Regions from separate parts of the Paenibacillus kandeliae genome, predicted to be linked through region 1. Evidence: predicted binding sites of a transcription regulator. Region 1 holds the regulator's gene; each other region holds the start of a gene.
The links. The regulator Rex, encoded in region 1, represses fermentation and respiration genes when NADH is low (regulators of the CRP and FNR family bind a similar motif). The targets are predictions, from matches to a motif close to TTGTGAAATATTTCACAA.
Positions count from the first base shown of each region.

Region 2: a site for Rex is predicted at 2,342-2,359, ahead of ABXR35_RS08950 (cytochrome ubiquinol oxidase subunit I). Genes of this name have one in related genera too.
Region 3: a site for Rex is predicted at 4,175-4,192, ahead of ABXR35_RS07345 (cytochrome ubiquinol oxidase subunit I). Genes of this name have one in related genera too.

Region 1 covers NZ_JBFDUZ010000001.1:2,450,269-2,456,250, reverse strand. The annotation lists gene dinG (ATP-dependent DNA helicase DinG) at 72-2,966, shown strand; gene ABXR35_RS10420 (redox-sensing transcriptional repressor Rex) at 2,963-3,622, shown strand; gene ABXR35_RS10415 (amidohydrolase) at 3,603-4,910, shown strand; gene ABXR35_RS10410 (cell wall elongation regulator TseB-like domain-containing protein) at 4,946-5,479, shown strand; gene ABXR35_RS10405 (2-isopropylmalate synthase) at 5,812-5,982, opposite strand, start outside.
Region 2 covers NZ_JBFDUZ010000001.1:2,096,130-2,102,111, reverse strand. The annotation lists gene ABXR35_RS08955 (cytochrome d ubiquinol oxidase subunit II) at 1-851, opposite strand, end outside; gene ABXR35_RS08950 (cytochrome ubiquinol oxidase subunit I) at 848-2,215, opposite strand; gene ABXR35_RS08945 (SDR family oxidoreductase) at 2,432-3,142, opposite strand; gene ABXR35_RS08940 (MerR family transcriptional regulator) at 3,132-3,497, opposite strand; gene ABXR35_RS08935 (UCP032817 domain-containing protein) at 3,759-4,877, opposite strand; gene ABXR35_RS08930 (M20 family metallopeptidase) at 4,926-5,982, opposite strand, start outside.
Region 3 covers NZ_JBFDUZ010000001.1:1,675,967-1,681,948, reverse strand. The annotation lists gene ABXR35_RS07355 (ABC transporter ATP-binding protein/permease) at 1-1,415, opposite strand, end outside; gene cydB (cytochrome d ubiquinol oxidase subunit II) at 1,623-2,639, opposite strand; gene ABXR35_RS07345 (cytochrome ubiquinol oxidase subunit I) at 2,626-4,041, opposite strand; partial or broken gene ABXR35_RS07340 (ZIP family metal transporter) at 4,464-5,294, shown strand; gene ABXR35_RS07335 (LrgB family protein) at 5,472-5,982, opposite strand, start outside.

The DNA of each region.
Region 1 (5,982 bases):
TTCTGGTATGCTGATAGTTGAGTATGTTTACACCAGGATCAGACAACTGCAGGGAAAGGATTTAGACATCCATGAAATTTGCTGTACTGGATTTTGAAACAACAGGAACCCAATCGACGGATGATATTATCCAAGTGGGACTTGCCATTATAGATCATGATTCAACCATTTCACAGGTATACAGTTCGATGGTGAAGCCGTCCGTCTCCATTCCGGCTTTTATCAGTGGATTGACTGGCATTAGCAATGACGATGTGAAGGACGCGCCGGAGCTCGACGATGTGATGCTGGATATGATCCCGCTGCTGGAGGACGCTGTACTAGTCGGACACAATGTAGGCTTTGACCTCGGCTTTTTGCAGCGTGCGCTGGATCGTACGGGTTATTTGCCTTTTACAGGTCGCGTGCTGGATACGATGGATTTCCTACGCATTTTCTTTCCGAATCTGCCTAGTTATCAGCTGAGCATGGTCAGCAGCTCGCTCGGCTTTCAGCATGACCGTCCGCATCAGGCGGATAGTGATGCGCTGGCGACGGCGTATGTTTTTTTGAAATGTATTGAGGAGCTGAACGAGCTGCCGCTCATTACCGTGCAGCGATTGTCTGAGCTGTTCGACAATCAGGATAGCGATCTAGGCTGGTATTTTGACGGGGTGCGTATGGAGCGTGAAGCGCAGCCGGTACAAGATTTGGACAGCCATCGCTTTTATCGTCAGTTAGCTCTAAAAGTAGGCGATTGGATCGATATTCCGTCCGCCGAGGATGAACGTGGCAATATGCCGCTGGCGGATACATCATTTGAAGAGTTTTTGCAGCAGGTGAAGGATAATTTGCGTAAGCTGCTGCCGGATTATGAAGAACGTCAGCCTCAGAACCATATGTTCGACGAGGTTATTCGAGCATTATCCGATGATAAGCATCTGCTGATCGAGGCAGGCACTGGAACAGGCAAATCGCTCGGCTATTTGCTGCCATCCATTTACCATAGCGTGAAGAACAGTGAGCGCGTCATGGTTAGTACGCATACGATCAATCTACAGGAGCAACTGCGTGAGCGCGATGTTCCGCTGTTGACGCAGGTGATTCCGTTTGCCTTTCGTGCTGCCGTGTTCAAGGGCCGACAGCATTATTTGTGTCTGCGCAAATTTGAGCATAAAATAAATACAAAAGAATTCCAGAGTCCGAAGGAAGATGTGTTGATTGCCGCTCAGATGATTGTCTGGCTGACCGCTACTGAAACCGGAGACGATGAGGAATTGAATATGGGCAATCGGGGCGGTGAGTTCTGGGAAACGGTGGCAAGCGATACCGATTCCTGTCTTGGACGCGCCTGTCCGTGGTTTAAGCAATGCTACTATCACCGTGCCAAGCATGAAGCGGGAGCAGCAGACGTAGTGATCACCAATCACTCCAAGCTGTTTACCGACATCAAGGCAGGGCATCAATTGCTGCCTTCCTATGAACGACTGGTCATTGACGAGGCGCATCATTTGGAGGATGTGGCAGGTAAGCATCTGGGTATGCACATGAAATATTTCACATTGGTTCAACCTCTGCTGCGTCTATTCAAGGACAGCAAAAATGGACAGCTTGCCGTGCTTCGCCAGCAGCTGGGATCATCGGGCAGTGAGCGTGGTATGGAATGGGCGATTGCAATTGACAATCTATATCCTGAACTCATAGATGTGAAAGAAGACTGGGATAAGCTGAGCGAGCTGCTGTTTGCGCTTTTGCCACAGCGCAGCGATGCTGCACCAGGCGAAGCAGGTCAGTTTACTCTGCGTTTACTTCCACAGAACAAGCCGGAAGAATGGGAAAAGATTACCGAGTTGGAGAACCGCATTCATATTGCACTCAGTCAGATTGTTCGTCAGGGCGAGCACACGATGGGCAAAATCAAAGAATCCGATGATGTGCTTGTTAACGAAGGGCTGGTTACCGATGTAACTGGGCTGTTCAAGGATTTGGGTGCGGTACGCGATGATTTGCGCCATTTTATCAAGCTGGATAGTGTAGAAACGGTATATTGGTACGAAGCCAATGGCAATTACCGCAGCAAATCGCTGCAAATGTATGCCGTACCGGTCGATGTGAGTCAGCAGCTGAAAGAACACTTTTTTGATAAAAAGAAAAGCATCATTCTTACATCGGCAACGCTCTCGATTGATAAAACGTTCCAGTATATGATCGAGCAACTGGGATTGAAGGAAGCAGAGCAGAACAACAAGCTCAATACGGTGATGTTGGAATCGCCATTTAATTATCGCGAGCAATCACTAGTATTGATTCCGCGCGATTTTCCAAGTCTGAAGGGCAGTGTGGGCGATCAGAATTTTGTAGCTATGCTTGCCGATTCGTTGGCAGACGCTGCGCGGGCGACCCGAGGACGGATGCTGGTATTATTTACCTCATACCGGATGCTCAAGCAGGTGTATGAGCCATTGAAAGAGAATTTATCTACAAGTGAGATTGCCGTATTCGGTCAGGGCGTGGATGGCGGCAGCCGTACCAAGTTGACACGTCGTTTTCAGGAGCATCCTGCTTCCGTATTGCTCGGAACAAGCAGCTTCTGGGAAGGTGTCGATATTCCAGGCGAGGCGCTGACCTGCCTGGCAATTGTGCGGTTGCCATTCCAGCCGCCGAATCATCCGCTCGTAGAAGCCAAAAGTGAACGCTTGAAAAAAGAAAAGAAAAACCCATTTATGAAATTATCCGTGCCGCAGGCAGTGATCCGGTTTAAGCAGGGCTTTGGACGTCTCGTCCGTACGGCAAATGACCGAGGAATCGTACTGATTTATGATACGCGGGTGATTGAGGCTTATTACGGCAGACATTTTCTTTATTCGCTGCCTGGTCCCAAAATGGAACATATGCCAACCCAGCAGATGATTCCCCGTATCGCCGAATGGCTGGAACAACGGCCGCTGGAAGCGGAAGCTGCAAATCAAGAGGGGGAGCAAGCATGAAATCCGAAAAAATATCTGAAGCTGTCGTGCGAAGATTACCTGTCTATTTGAGATATCTGAATGAACTGCATACCCGCGAGGTACCAACGGTATCCTCGCAGGAGCTGGGGCAGAAGCTGGATCTGAATCCAGCGCAAATCCGCAAGGATCTTGCTTACTTCGGCGATTTTGGACGCAAGGGTATCGGTTATGATGTATCGTATCTGATTGAGAAGATTCGTCATATTCTGAAGCTGGATCAGCAGATCAATGTAGCACTGATTGGTGCTGGTAATCTGGGACACGCTCTATCCAACTACAATGCCTATTTGCAGGAAACGATGAAGATTATCGCTGTATTCGATTCCTACGAGCCTAAGGTAGGTAGCAAAATCAATACGTTGACTGTACAGCCAATCAGTGAGTTATCGAACGCGGTAAAAGAACAAAATATCCGCGTAGGTATCATTACTGTGCCGAATACAGAAGCGCAGCGTGTTGCTGATCAGCTGGTGGAAGCGGGCATTGAGGCGATTTTGAATTTTGCACCGATTATTTTAAGAACACCACCGCATGTGCGTGTGCATACAGCTGATTTTACGACTGATCTGCTCAGTTTGGCATACTACCTTGAAGATGGAAAGGAATTAGAAGTCAATGAACAACTCTCCGAGTAAATGGATGATCAAAAACGGTATTTTCGCTGTACCCAACGCCGAAAAGCCAGTATTGCATGGCTACATGGTCGTTGAGGATGACCTGATTACGTATATTGGTGAAGAGGAGCCGCAAGTAGGCGATGACGTTGCCATTGTAGACGGACGCCACCAATTCTTCATTCCTGGTCTGGTGAACAGTCACGGTCACGCGGCGATGTCATTGCTGCGCGGCTTTGGCGACGATCTGGCGCTGCAAGTATGGTTGCAAGAGAAAATGTGGCCAATGGAAGCTAAATTTACGAGCGATGATGTATACACAGGAACCGCATTGTCGGTACTGGAAATGCTCAAAGGCGGCACCACCACATTCCTCGATATGTACGACCGTTCCGAGCGTGTAGCGGAAGTGGTAGAGCAATCCGGTATGAGAGCCGTACTGATGAGAGGCGTTATCGGTCTGTGTTCAGAAGAGGAGCAAAAGCAAAAGCTGAACCAATCGATCCAATTCGTACGTGATTGGCACGGCAAAGCAGACGGACGTATCACCACTATGATGTCTCCGCATGCACCGTACACTTGCCCACCTGCATACATTGAACAATTCGTACAAGCTGCACACGATCTGGATGTGCCGCTGCATACACATATGTCCGAAACGATTGCCGAAGTCGAGCAAAACGTACGTGATTACGGTTTGCGTCCGGTTGCTCATTTGGAAAAGTTGGGCATGTTCACACGTCCAACGCTACTTGCACATGCTGTGCATCTGAATGATGAAGAGATTGCTACACTGGCGGCTCACAAGGTTACGGTTTCCCATAATCCGGGTAGCAACCTGAAGCTTGCTAGCGGTGTGGCACGTGTACCAGATCTGCTGAAAGCAGGCGTGGTCGTATCTCTCGGTACAGATGGTCCTGCCAGCAATAACAATCTGGATATGTTTGAGGAAATGCGTCTGGCTGCACTGATTCACAAAGGTGTATCCGGCGACCCAACTGCTGTACCTGCATCGGAAGCGCTGCGTATGGGTACGGAATATGGTGCTCAATCGGTATTCCTGAACAATACAGGTACATTCAAGGTCGGCATGAAGGCGGATATTACGTCGCTCAATATCGATCAGCCACATTTCCTGCCGTTTACTGATTTCATTTCTCATACTGTATATTCTGCATGTGCCAAAGATGTGCTGCATGTATGGGTTGATGGGAAACAGCTGATCAAGGATGGCGTATCCTTGACACTGGACGAAGAGAAAATTCGTCGTGAAGCACAATCGGCATTTGAAGGCTTGCTTACACGCTGACCGAAAGCGTAACGATACAGAAAGGATGGCGTGTCTTGCGAAATTTGGGAACGGGTAAATGGATTGCGATTATCATTACAGTGATCGGTCTGATCATCTTGGGTGTGAACCAGTTTTATGTACATGTGATGGCGAAGCCGTGGAGTCAGGAGCAGGCGGCGCTAGAAGTAGCACAGCAGAATGCCAAGCTATCTGCGGTAACGACCAGCTATCATTCCGTCTGGAATGACAAGTCCATCTACTGGGTCATTCAAGGTCAGAACGATCAACAGCAGGATGTGATGGTCTGGGTAAAATTCAACACAGACGGCACACCAGCGCAAGGAAACAATGCTGTGCATGTCGAGAAAACCGCCGGTACAGTCACCCAGCAGCGAGCGATGGAACTGCTGCAAAATGATCTGCCTGGCGCGGAAGCCGTTCGCGCGGTTCCCGGCTCGTATAACGGCAAATACGCTTGGCAAGTGTTTGCCAAGTCTGGCGAGACGTATTATTATGTATTCTACAATTTCCGCGATGGCACCAAGCTGGGCGGACCGATGCAGCTGCCAAGCACGCTTACTCCATAATGTGAGCTGAAGTAGCTGTATCGTAAATAATGATTATAACGTAGGAAAAGAATCCAACGATCTTCGCAGGTATGCGGAGCGGTGGATTCTTTTTTGGTTAGGAGAGATAGGTTGCTTTAAAACGGAATGCGTTAAACATAATTTTTTTGTTGAGTTTGTTATTAAGATAGAACATTTTGACTCTGAACGTATAGTGCTTTGGTTTTAAGATAGGATGTTATACATGTAAAGATAGCGTATTTTGACTTTTCAAACAGAACGTTTCAACATGGAAGGTACAACGCTTTGGTTTTGTCATCCTTCTTTAGGCGTAACAAGGCTAGATCAGACGGTTACACCCGCGACAGCTGACCTTCTCCTGTCGCACCGCCAGAGGTATCCAGTACAATCGCATTGACCCCATTCAGGAAAGCAAGCCCGCTTGCCTTGATAATATCGGTATCCATCGCTTTACCGGTATACAAACGACCTTCGTATTCCAATTGAATATTGACGCGTCCAAT
Region 2 (5,982 bases), 350 kb from region 1:
ATGTACGGATAATGCCCAATCCCATAAGCGAAAAAGGCACAACCAAATTGCAGCATCACCGCAATGAATGCCCAGCCGTAATGACGTCCTTTATAAAGAAGCCACAATACAATCAAGAAACAGAGAACGGATAAACCGAGCAGCCACCACAGATTCATCATATTTTGAAAATGACGTTCATTGTGCTGGCTTAAATACAAAAATGCTGTAAACGCCGCAATAATCGTCGGCGTACTCCAGAACAGTGCATAGCTGCGCAGTAATTCCAATGCTGGCTTATCATCTGCCCGATGTGCATAAAAGGATAGGAAGCAAGCGCTAATAAACAATACCGAGGTTAGTGCCAAAGCGACAATGCTCCAAGCAAGCGGGCTGGTCAGCAGTTTGATATATTCGAGATGCACCGATCCATTTTGCTCTATAATAAATCCACCTTCGGACAGCACCAATGCTACCGACAACGAGGCTGGAATCAGCAGCCCGGTTGCGCCATACAGAAACAAAAAGACGATATTTTTCTTAGAACCGTAATTTTCAAACGCGTAAAAAGCACCGCGAACCGCTAGCAAAATAATTGCGATACTACCTGGCACCAGTAGAGCGGCTCCATAATAATGCGCAGCATCGGGGAAGAATCCAATTAAACCGATAAAGAAAAATACAAAGAACACATTCGTGATTTCCCAAACCGGCGACAGATAGCGAGCAATCAGGCGATTGATCAAATGATCCTTACCGGTTGCTCTTGCATAGAAGGCAAAGAAGCCTGCGCCAAAGTCGATGGATGCAATAATCAAATATCCGTATAAAAATATCCATAATACCGAAATACCAATCATTTCATAGCTCATGATGGAAGGTCACCTGCTTCCTTAGGCATCGCCGTATGTGCATGGGCGGCTTTTTCTAGTTCCGCTTCCGCAGGATTGTTCAAGAATAGTCGGCGCAGCACGATAATACAGAGTGTTCCGAGAATGATATACAGCAACAAAAAGACGAAAAAGAGCGGCATGATGCTAGGAGAAGTGGTAGCGGCTTCTTGCACACGCATATAACCGCGAATGATCCACGGCTGCCGTCCGACTTCGGCATAAAACCAGCCCAGCTCCACCGCGAGAAAAGCAAGTGGTGCTCCGAGCACAATCGTACGCAGCATCCAACGATGATGCTCGTTGCGCTTTTTCCAGAATAACAGTACAAAAAACAAGGCAGATACAGCGAGCAGAATAAAGCCGATACTGACCATGAAATCGAACAAATAATGGATCATCAGCGGCGGCTGTTGATCAGCAGGAAATTCATTCAAGCCTGTAACCTCAGCATTGAAATCACTAAATGCCAAAAAGCTAAGCGCCTTCGGTAGATGTAGCGCACCGATCACTTCACGTTCTGCATTGAGCCAGCCAAGGAAGATCAGATCTGCTCCTTTTTCAGTCTCAAAATGCCATTCGGCGGCAGCGAGCTTTTCCGGTTGATGCTCTGCGAGGAATTTGGCAGACGTATCGCCTGCAAATGCTGTGAGAAAGCTGAAGATCAGCAGCACGCCCATCATTAACTTGAGCGCTTTTTTGCTGTAAACGGTAGCTCCTTTTTTCAAAATGGAAAAGGCAGCAATACCCGCCAACAGAGCAGCGCCAGTCATATAGGCGGATGTTAGTACGTGGAATACTTTAGAGGGTGTGGCTTCGTTGAACATTGCTTGCAGTGGATAAACCGCTGTAAATTGTCCACCTTCTAGTACAAATCCGCTTGGCTGATTCATAAAACCGTTGACTGTCGTGATGAAAAAAGCGGACATGGAAGCGCCCAATACAATCGGAATCGTTAGCAGCCAATGAAGATAAGGGTTGCGGAATCGCTCCCAAGTGTACAGGTAAATGCCTAGAAAAATAGCTTCAAAGAAAAAGGCGAATACTTCCAAGAACAGGGGAAGTGCAATTACATTTCCGGCAAGCTGCATAAAATTAGGCCATACCAGCGCCAATTGCAACGAAATCGCAGTTCCTGTCACCACACCTACGGCAACAGAAATAATAAATCCACGCGTCCAGCGTTTTGCCATGAGCGTATAGTGCTTGTCTTTTTTACGAATGCCTACCAGCTCTGCAATCGAAATCATAAGCGGGATCGCAACACCAATCGTTGCAAAAATAACATGGAAAGATAGCGTCAGCCCGGTCACCAGTCGGCTCCAAAGTACTGTGTCGATCATCATGATAGGTATCCTTTCTTTGATTACTGTAAGATGATGTTCCTGATGGGGCTTAGCGTATCAATTTTTTGATGAATGATGTGACTTTTGTTACACTTTTCAAACAAATAACAAAGCTTTGCGTCAATTTTGTGAAAAAATGCACAATAACTCTTTCGAGCTATTGCGCATTTAGGGGAAGCGTGATTAAAGAGCACTACTATTTCCAACTTCTAATATTTACCATGGAATACGTTTGGTGTCGTCAAAGAAACTGCCTGTAGGGCCTTGTTCATCCAGCGTTGCCAAATGAATAGCGATTGCAGCCCCTTGTTCCGGTGTACGGGTTCCACTAAAGTTATTAAATTCAGTAGCCACATGCCCTGGTGCAGCGGAGTTTACTTTGATGTTGTTTTTGGCCAATTCTCTTGCATAATGGACGGTTAGAGCGTTCAGTGCTGTTTTGGAGGAAGAGTAGGAGATAGAGGGCTGTCCCACAAATGCGCCTTCATCTCCCAGCGATCCTCGCAGACTGGAGATGTTCACGATGCGCCCAGCGGCAGATTTTCGTAACAGGGGCAGCATCTGATTAATGATTGAAACGACGCCGAATACGTTTGTTTCATAAACGTGTCGGAATTCCGTTGCATCGGCATCTCTGGGTTTGTTTCGGGAAGCAGCAACACCTGCATTGTTGATTAAAATATCCAAACGTCCATATTGCTTTTGGATGGTGTCATAGGATTGTTCAATGGAGGATGGATCCGTAACATCCATCTGTATAAAGTGAACTTCCCCTTCATGTTGTAGATCGTTTGCAGCCGCAATACCTCGTTCAGCATTGCGACTTCCCAAATATACGATGATGCCTTGATTAGCAAGCCCTTTAACGATTGCCTTCCCGATGCCTTGATTGGCTCCTGTAACTAGTGCAATTGTTTTAGATGTCATAGTGTTCATGCTCCTTGCCTTTTTTATTTTTTAATTTGGTGAGTTTGATGTTGATCACATTTTGTAATTCAATCATTTGTTGAGCCAGTTTCTGTTTGTGATGTTCTAGCATGTCATACCGTTCCTCGGATATGTTGAGGTGAAGGTAGTGCTTAATATCTTCCAGCGACATACCCATCTTTTTGAGACAAGCAATGAGTTGAAGGGTATCCACATTCTCTTGGCTATAGATTCGATGACCAATCTCATTTCGAGCGATAGGCGGAATCAATCCAGTTTTTTCGTAAAACAGTATGGTATCTTTGCTTAGTCCACTTCGATCTGCTGTTTGTTTCAGTGGATACATTTTGTTCATGTCATCACCGCTTTCTCTACTGGATATAGTCGATACTACACCCCGGAGTAAACTCTGGGTCAATAGCAAAAATGCAGCTATGTCTATTTTAAAAAACAAAGACTATTTGCACGAAGCAATGTGCAGGTTCAGTCTAATAAAAAAAGAAGACAGCGATACATGCTGCCTTCTTGTATGTGTAACGATGGATTATGCTTTGCCTGATGATTCCTTTATAGAATGCAATGCAAGCAAAGGATCATATGCAATGCAAGCGAAACATCAGGAACTGCTACTGCATGAGCTGCAAGAACTTCCGCTGCTACAAGAGCTACTGCTACAGGAACTGCTGCTACACGAACTACCGGAATCATGCGAATGATGATGTCCGCCCGAATGATTAGAGTGATGATCTGAACCGGAAGAACCTGTACCGCATGCCGAACTGGAATGCGAAGTGGATTGCGAATGTTGCTGCTGTACATCCTGTGGCAAATGTGAGTTAATCGCCGAACAGAAGTCTGCTGGTGGCAGATTGGAATAATACACACATGCCGCTGCCGCCGTACCTAGTCCATAATTGTTATCACTGTAATAACTCGATGTATAGGTATAGCTGGAATCCGTACTACTATTGCGATTCGATGTTCGATCTGATTCATTATTAGGCGCATTGCCATTCAATGCGGCTTGACTATGCTTTTGGAAACGCTGATCCAAATATAAAATGCCCTGCTGCGCTTCCGGTATCTTTTCAAATGTTGCTCGATTGTATACCCAGCTTCCTTGCTGATGCGGGTGGAACATAAGCATCTCGTTAATCATAGATTTGGATAGCGGAAACCGGAAGAAGCTACCCCACACATACGAATTGGCACGCTCAATCGGAAACAGCTCGGCATATGCCCAATCAAATAGCGCGCGTTGATCTGGCAACGACACCTTGCCACCATGTGGCGAATGATGCAGCATATATCCGTAAAACCGTTCGCAAAATTGCTGGTAATCGCGTGTGAACATCAGCATCTCATGCCATACTTCATCGACACGGTCACTGAACATCGGCATTTCCCGAAAGAGGGCGCAGAGGAGCAAGTACCGCTTCATTTCAAACCAACGCCACTCGTATTCGTCCCGACTTAATTCTGGGTGCTCGGTCAATATGCGTTGGCGAAGTTGCTGCTCATAATGATCAGGTAGCGATTGCAGCAACTTATGTGCTAACGGTTCGCACGGATGACCGGGTGGGACTAGATGAGAGGGCGGTGGAGCATGTTTGCGAAAAAATCGCTCATCCTGCGCTGCACGACGACCCTGCTGCTGCGATTTTCGTTTCGATAGATTGATCACAATCATAATAAAAGCAAAGATCAGAATAATGACTGTAAATGACGTGGACATAACGAAAAACCTCCATTCATATACATATCCCTCATATACACTTGCTTCTTACAATACCGCTTCTTTTTGCACACGCTGTTCAAATTCACGACGAATCTCTTGTAACAGCTCCGCATTCGTCATGACATCAAACGCCGTTTCTGCCAACACAATTCCTGTGAAAATCATAGCATCCAGCGCTTGCGGCTCCTGCGCACGATCACGGAAACCGATGCTGTGTAGCTCATGCTTTTCATCCGTGACCTTCATATACGGATGAATGGCTGGGCAGCGAACCGAGACATTGCCCAGATCCAGTGAGCCAGCATCTTTACCGGAATGAATCTCTTCTGGAGCAATACCATTCGCTATCAAATTGCGATTAAATGTAGCTGATAACGTTTGATTCGTAATCAGCTCATCGTAGGAATACTCATAATTGGAAATCTCTAATCGACAACCCGTTTGCAAAGCCGCACCATGCGCGACTTGTTTCACACGTTCTACCAATTCGTTCGTATAGACCCGACTACCAGAGCGCACATAAAATTGCGCGGATGCATAATCGGGAATCACGTTAGCAGCCACACCGCCATGATTGATAATGCCATGAATCCGCGTATCGCTGCGAGTTTGCTGACGCATCGCATTGATTCCGTTAAACAACTGCAACACCGCATCCAGCGCATTGATTCCATGCTGCGGACTGGCAGCCGCATGTGCTGATTTGCCAAAATACTCAAATTGTAACGCATCCATTGCCAGCGAAATACCGGATTCTTCATACGCATAATATGGATGTGCCATCATCGCAAAATCGCAATCATCAAACCAGCCCTCTGCCGCCATCGGCACCTTCGCACCGCGCGTTTCCTCAGCAGGTGTGCCATATACACGAATCGTACCGCCAATCTCATCCAGTACGCGTTTCAGCCCAATCGCGGCACTGACGCTCATCATACAAATCAGATGATGCCCGCACGCATGACCAATCTCTGGCAACGCATCATACTCACACATCAACCCAACAACAGGACCCGGCTTCGCCGCCGAATAGGTCGCCAAAAACGCCGTCTCAATCCCAAGCACAGGTCCTTGAACCTCAAACCCATGCTCTGCTAGCAAC
Region 3 (5,982 bases), 770 kb from region 1:
TTAGCATGGTTTTGATCTGTATCATTGGTATGTGTTGGATGTGGGATAGACGGCTGTATCGTTTGCAGATTATCTGAATATTCATATTGGCAGTAGGCTGTGCCTTCATTCGGAACGAGAAAACCGGCAAGTACGTCGATCAGGGTAGATTTGCCCGCTCCACTGGCGCCGATAACGCCAATTTTGCCACTCCCTTGCCATGTAAACGAAATATCATGTAGAGCAGTATAGTGATCTTGTGTCATAACGTTTTCTTGCGTGCGGAATGAAGCTTGTGCTTGACCAGATAAGCCTTGCTTTGAATGAGAGGAAGACTCTTTTTGCCCAGATGGAATGTTCTGCTGCATCGGCGATTGACCGTAAACGACAGATAGATGTTCCAACGAAAGCACACTATCCTGATTCCATATGGCATTTGGTTGCGCAGCAATCCAGTTTGTACCATTCTGCTGTTCTACCATTTCTTCGCCCACTACAGACTGCTGTAAAATACGGCGAATTTCCTCGCCCGCTTCCTTGCCATCCATCGTTGCATGATAATCTGCTCCAAGCGAACGAATCGGCACGAAAAATTCAGGCGCTATAATCAAAATAGTTAGCGCTGGTTCAAGCAGCATCCCACCGTTGACCAATCGCAAACCTAGACTAACTGCCACAACAGCTACCGTTAGCATGGTAAAAAAGTCCAATGCAAACGACGATAGAAATGCTACTTTCATGGAAGATAATGTCGCCTTGCGATACTGCTCGCTCGTCCGCACAATGGTCGCGCCATGCGCCTTGCTGCGACCGAGAAAGCGCAGCGTCTCTAATCCACGCAACGAATCAACAAAATGATTAGACAACACTCGATACGTTGCCCATTGCCGATCCATCTGCTTTTGCGCAGCCAGACCAAGCAAAATCATAAATGCGATCAAGATCGGAAATACCAATCCAAGAATCAGTGCAGATAGCCAATCCAATCGCAGCACCCAGATGCCAATAAGCAGCGGGGTCAAGCCGTTGGATAACATGCGCGGAATGATTAGCTCCAAATAAGTACGGTATTTGGCAATGCCTTCACGTACTAGCGTAACCATATTTCCTGTTCCTTGCCCCATTACATAGCGCGGTCCAAGCACGAATAGCTTATCCATTAGCGCGCGACGCAGCTGTTGTCCGGTCGTTTCGGCAAATCGATATGCTAGCTTTTGTAGCAGCATGGACAGCAGCTGACGAAGAATCCATGCGCTCACAAAACCGCCGATATGACCAAGCTGACGTTCTAGCGCATCCCCATTGAAGAGTCCGCTGACCGCCTGTGCCAGCCAGACGCTTTGCATAATGATGACGACCGACTGCACCAGCGTGAGTAATGCCGTCCATATCATGACACGTCGAATCCCTTCCAGCTTCCACAAATCTCTGCCCATGCGTGCCACCTCTTTACTATCATTTCATATATCGATTGTTTGAGAAAGAATACGACAATCATGATGCCTATAGTCGCTTCTCATAGGCATCATGTAGCTGCATCCTTTGGTTACAGGTATTGCTTACTGAATATGGAGATACATCATTGCAGTATCCATACTCATTACGTGCATATAGAAGCTTCAGACATTGCTCATTCTATACATTTAATATTCCAAATGTGTCTTCTCGTTCAACCGTTTATGGAATACAAAATAGCTCCAAATCTGATAGCCTAGCACAAATGGCAGTAATGATAGCGCCACAATCGTCATCACCTTCAGTGAATATGCACCGGATGAAGCATTGTACACGGTTAGATCATACATCGCTCCTAATGAACTCACCATCACGCGCGGGAATAAAGAGACGAACACACCGGAAATAGCCAGCGCAATCAATGCGCCTGTCATACCGAATGCCCAGCCCTCGCGACGCTTCTGAATAAAATAACCTGCCAGTACAAAAGCGACAAAACCAACAACTGCCATCACGATCAGCGCCGTACCGCGTACACGGAATGCGTCGGTATACAGCGCCGTCAATACTGCTACCAGCACAAGCAATCCCGCTAGTGGAACGAGCAAGCGCTGTGCCAGACGATGCGACCGTTCGCGAAGCTCCCCTGTCGTGCGCAGCGCTGCGAACATCAATCCATGCACAAGGCAGAGCATCACAGTCGTTACACCCGCTACGAGCGAATACACATTGATCACATCGAAGAAACCAGCACGCATCTGCATATCGCCATCAATCGGCAATCCTTTTAACATCGTGGAAAAGGCAACGCCAAACAGCAGCGGCGGCAGCAGACTACCTAGGAAAATACACCAATCCCAAACCTTTGTCCAAGTGGTATGCCCAACCTTCCCGCGAAATTCAAATGCGACCCCGCGTGCAATCAATGCCAGTAGTAGCGCGACAAACGGCAGATAAAATCCGCTGAACAGCGTCGCATACCAATTGGGAAATGCCGCAAACATCGCACCGCCCGCTGTCAGGAGCCATACCTCATTGCCATCCCAAAACGGACCGATAGAATTGATCAGCAACCGCTTTTCCTTATCATTACGAGCGACGAACATGGTCGACATGCCCACGCCAAAATCAAAACCTTCCAGAAAGAAGAAGCCAACAAATAGTACCGCAATCAGCACAAACCACAATTCATTAAGAGACAGCATGCTTCATTCCCTCCATTTCAAACGGATCGCTGTGCAGATGGTCGTCTTGCGGTTGCTCATCCACCGGACCTTGTTTGATAACTTTGACGAACAGATAGACCATGACGCCACCCAGCACAGAATAGATAAGCGTAAACGTAATAATCGAGAACAGCACTGAACCTGCGCTAACATTGGGCGATACGCTATCCGCTGTTGTCATCAGTCCGAATACCGTCCACGGCTGTCGTCCGATCTCTGTCATCAGCCAGCCAGTGGTATTGGAAAGGAACGGCAGCGCAATACTCCATGTCATCGCCCACAAATACCACTTCGGCATACGTTCGGTACGGCGACGGAGCAGCATCCACGCGCCAATCAGCGACATTACGATCAGCAGACCGCCGCCCGCTACCATAAAGCGGAAGCTCCAAAAGGTTGTTTTTACTGGCGGGATGTATTGTCCATCGCCATATGTTTGCTCATATTGTGCTTGCAGATCATTCATCCCCGTCACAGAACCGGTAAATGTACCATATGACAGGTAGCTGAGCAGACCCTTCAGCGGGAAATTGATTTCATAGGAATTGCGGTGATTGTCTGTATCTATACCGCCAAATAGCATCCACGGTGCTTGTTCTGGTGTTGTTTCCCAGATGCCTTCCGCTGCCGCCATTTTCATCGGCTGCGTTTGTACCAGATATTTTGCTTGATCATGACCGCTGAATGCGACAACCAGCGACGAGATCAGACCGACGATAATGCCGAGCTTGAAGGTCTTTTTAAATAACTGCACATCCTGCTTACGCAGCAGCTTGTATGCACTGACACCTGCCATGAGAAAGGCACCTGTCAGATACGAACCGAATACAGTATGCGGGAATTCCACTAGCAGCTGTCCATTGGTCAGCAATGCCAGAAAGTCATTCATCTCTGCACGTCCATTCTGAATCGTAAAGCCAACCGGATGCTGCATAAATGAGTTCGCCGCCAGAATCCAGAACGCTGATAGCGTTGTACCGAGCGTTACCAGCCAGATACAGAGCAGATGAACCTTTTTCGACAATCGATCCCAACCAAATACCCATAGCCCGATAAAGGTCGACTCCATAAAAAAGGCAAGCAATGCTTCGACCGCCAGCGGCGCACCGAATACGTCACCGACAAAACGCGAATAGCTGGACCAGTTCATCCCGAACTGAAACTCCTGCAAAATCCCAGTAACCACACCAACGGCAAAGTTGATTAGAAATAACTTTCCCCAGAACTTGGTTAATACTTTGTACTGCTCGTTTTTGGTCACAACATACATCGTCTCCAGCAAGGCAACGAGTAGCACAAGGCCAATCGATACCGGCACGAAGAAGAAGTGAAACACGGTTGTGAGCGCGTATTGAATGCGTGATAACATAATGACATCCATACGAATCTTCCTTTCTCCCCTGATTATTCATAATGATTGGTTAATTTGGAGCTATGCTGCGTCTATGTACAATCGCTTTTATGCAGCCCGCCCGAAAAGCTATTCCAAGTTTAGAAAAAAAGTTACTGACCGATTGTGATTTTTATCACTAAAAGTATCTAAAAATAAAACAAAAAGTGACAAAAAGTGATCGAAATCACAAAATTCCTTGCCCTTTCTGCTTGTTCACGTTTACATTTAGAAGAATACAATACAAATGGAGACTACTGGAAAATCAAAGCCGATTACGCAGACACCGCTATACATGTACAAATATTCCATTACATATGGTAGATAGACAGGCGATGAGGTTAATCCATGATAGATATCAACATTCATGCTTCCATCCACATACCTTACTCTGAAGGAGCGTGACCCTACATATGATTGAGTGGTTTCAAGGTATTCCCCCCATCATGCAGGCATTTCTCGCAACGTTATTTACATGGGGCATGACGGCGCTCGGTGCCGCACTCGTATTCACCTCGAAAAAGCTAAATCAAAAGGTGTTTGACGGTATGCTTGGTTTTGCTGGTGGAGTGATGATTGCCGCTAGCTTCTGATCATTGATCGCTCCAGCACTGGAAATGGCAGAACGAGACAGCTCGCTACCCGGCTGGATTCCGGCAGCAATCGGCTTTATGCTTGGTGGATTGTTTTTGTGGGCAGCTGACAAAATCATTCCCCATTTACACCCTTCCCTGCACCCTACTACCGATGGACACCGACCGGAAGGGATGGGTACAGGCAACAAGCGGCGTAGTACATTGCTTGTTTTTGCGATTACGCTGCATAATATTCCAGAAGGATTGGCAGTCGGTGTTGCCTTTGGCGCCGTTGCCAATGGCACCTCCACCGAATCGCTTGCTGGCGCTATTGCACTCGCTATCGGAATCGGAATTCAGAACTTTCCTGAGGGATTGGCGGTTTCCATGCCACTTCGCGGGGAAGGCATGAGTCGGCGCAAGGCATTCTTCTACGGTCAGCTATCTGGAATGGTGGAGCCGATGGCAGCTGTTGTCGGTGTGCTTGCCGTTACATTGATCACTCCCCTATTGCCGTATGCGCTCTGCTTTGCCGCTGGTGCGATGATCTTTGTTGTCGCTGAAGAAGTGATACCCGGATCACAGGAAAATGGCAATAAGGATCTGGCATCTATGAGTCTAATGATTGGCTTTACTGTTATGATGATTCTGGATGTGGCGCTTGGTTAGACGAAACGCTGTATATACGATAGTTCATAGTGCTTGTATTGTTACAGATGCGCGTCCGTTTGTATGAGCAGTGGATGGTATTTGATAGTAAATACTGGTGCCATTACAATTGCACACATTGCCAAATGCAAAAGACCCTCTATGCTGTCACATGACAGTGTAGAGGGTCTTCATTTGTTAATGAAAAACAAGCCAAACGACCAGGGGCGCAATGATGGAAGCGACAATTGCGCTAATGGTCATCGCAATGGAACTCATCGATGAGGCGCGTTCGCCAATCTCTAGCGCCTTGGCGGTACCAAGCGCATGACTAGCACTACCAAGAGCGATCCCACTGCCAATCATATGCCGAATACGGAACAGTTTCAGCAAGTATACGCCTGCCACTGCTCCAGTAAATCCGGCAATCATCACGAATACCGAGGTCAGGGACGAATCGCCGCCCAAATGATTAACGATCTGAATGGCTACCGGCGTGGTGACCGATTTGGGTACGACTGACAAAATAAAGCTGCGGCTGAATCCACAAACCAGTGCTAGAAGCATACCGCTCAGCATACCAGCAAATACACCTGCCAGCGATCCGCCAACAATCGGCAGCCAGTTTTTCAACAATTGCTGGCGCTGCTTGTATAATGGATACGCAAGTGCTACCACACCCGGTCCAAGCAGCTGGTTAATCCATTGC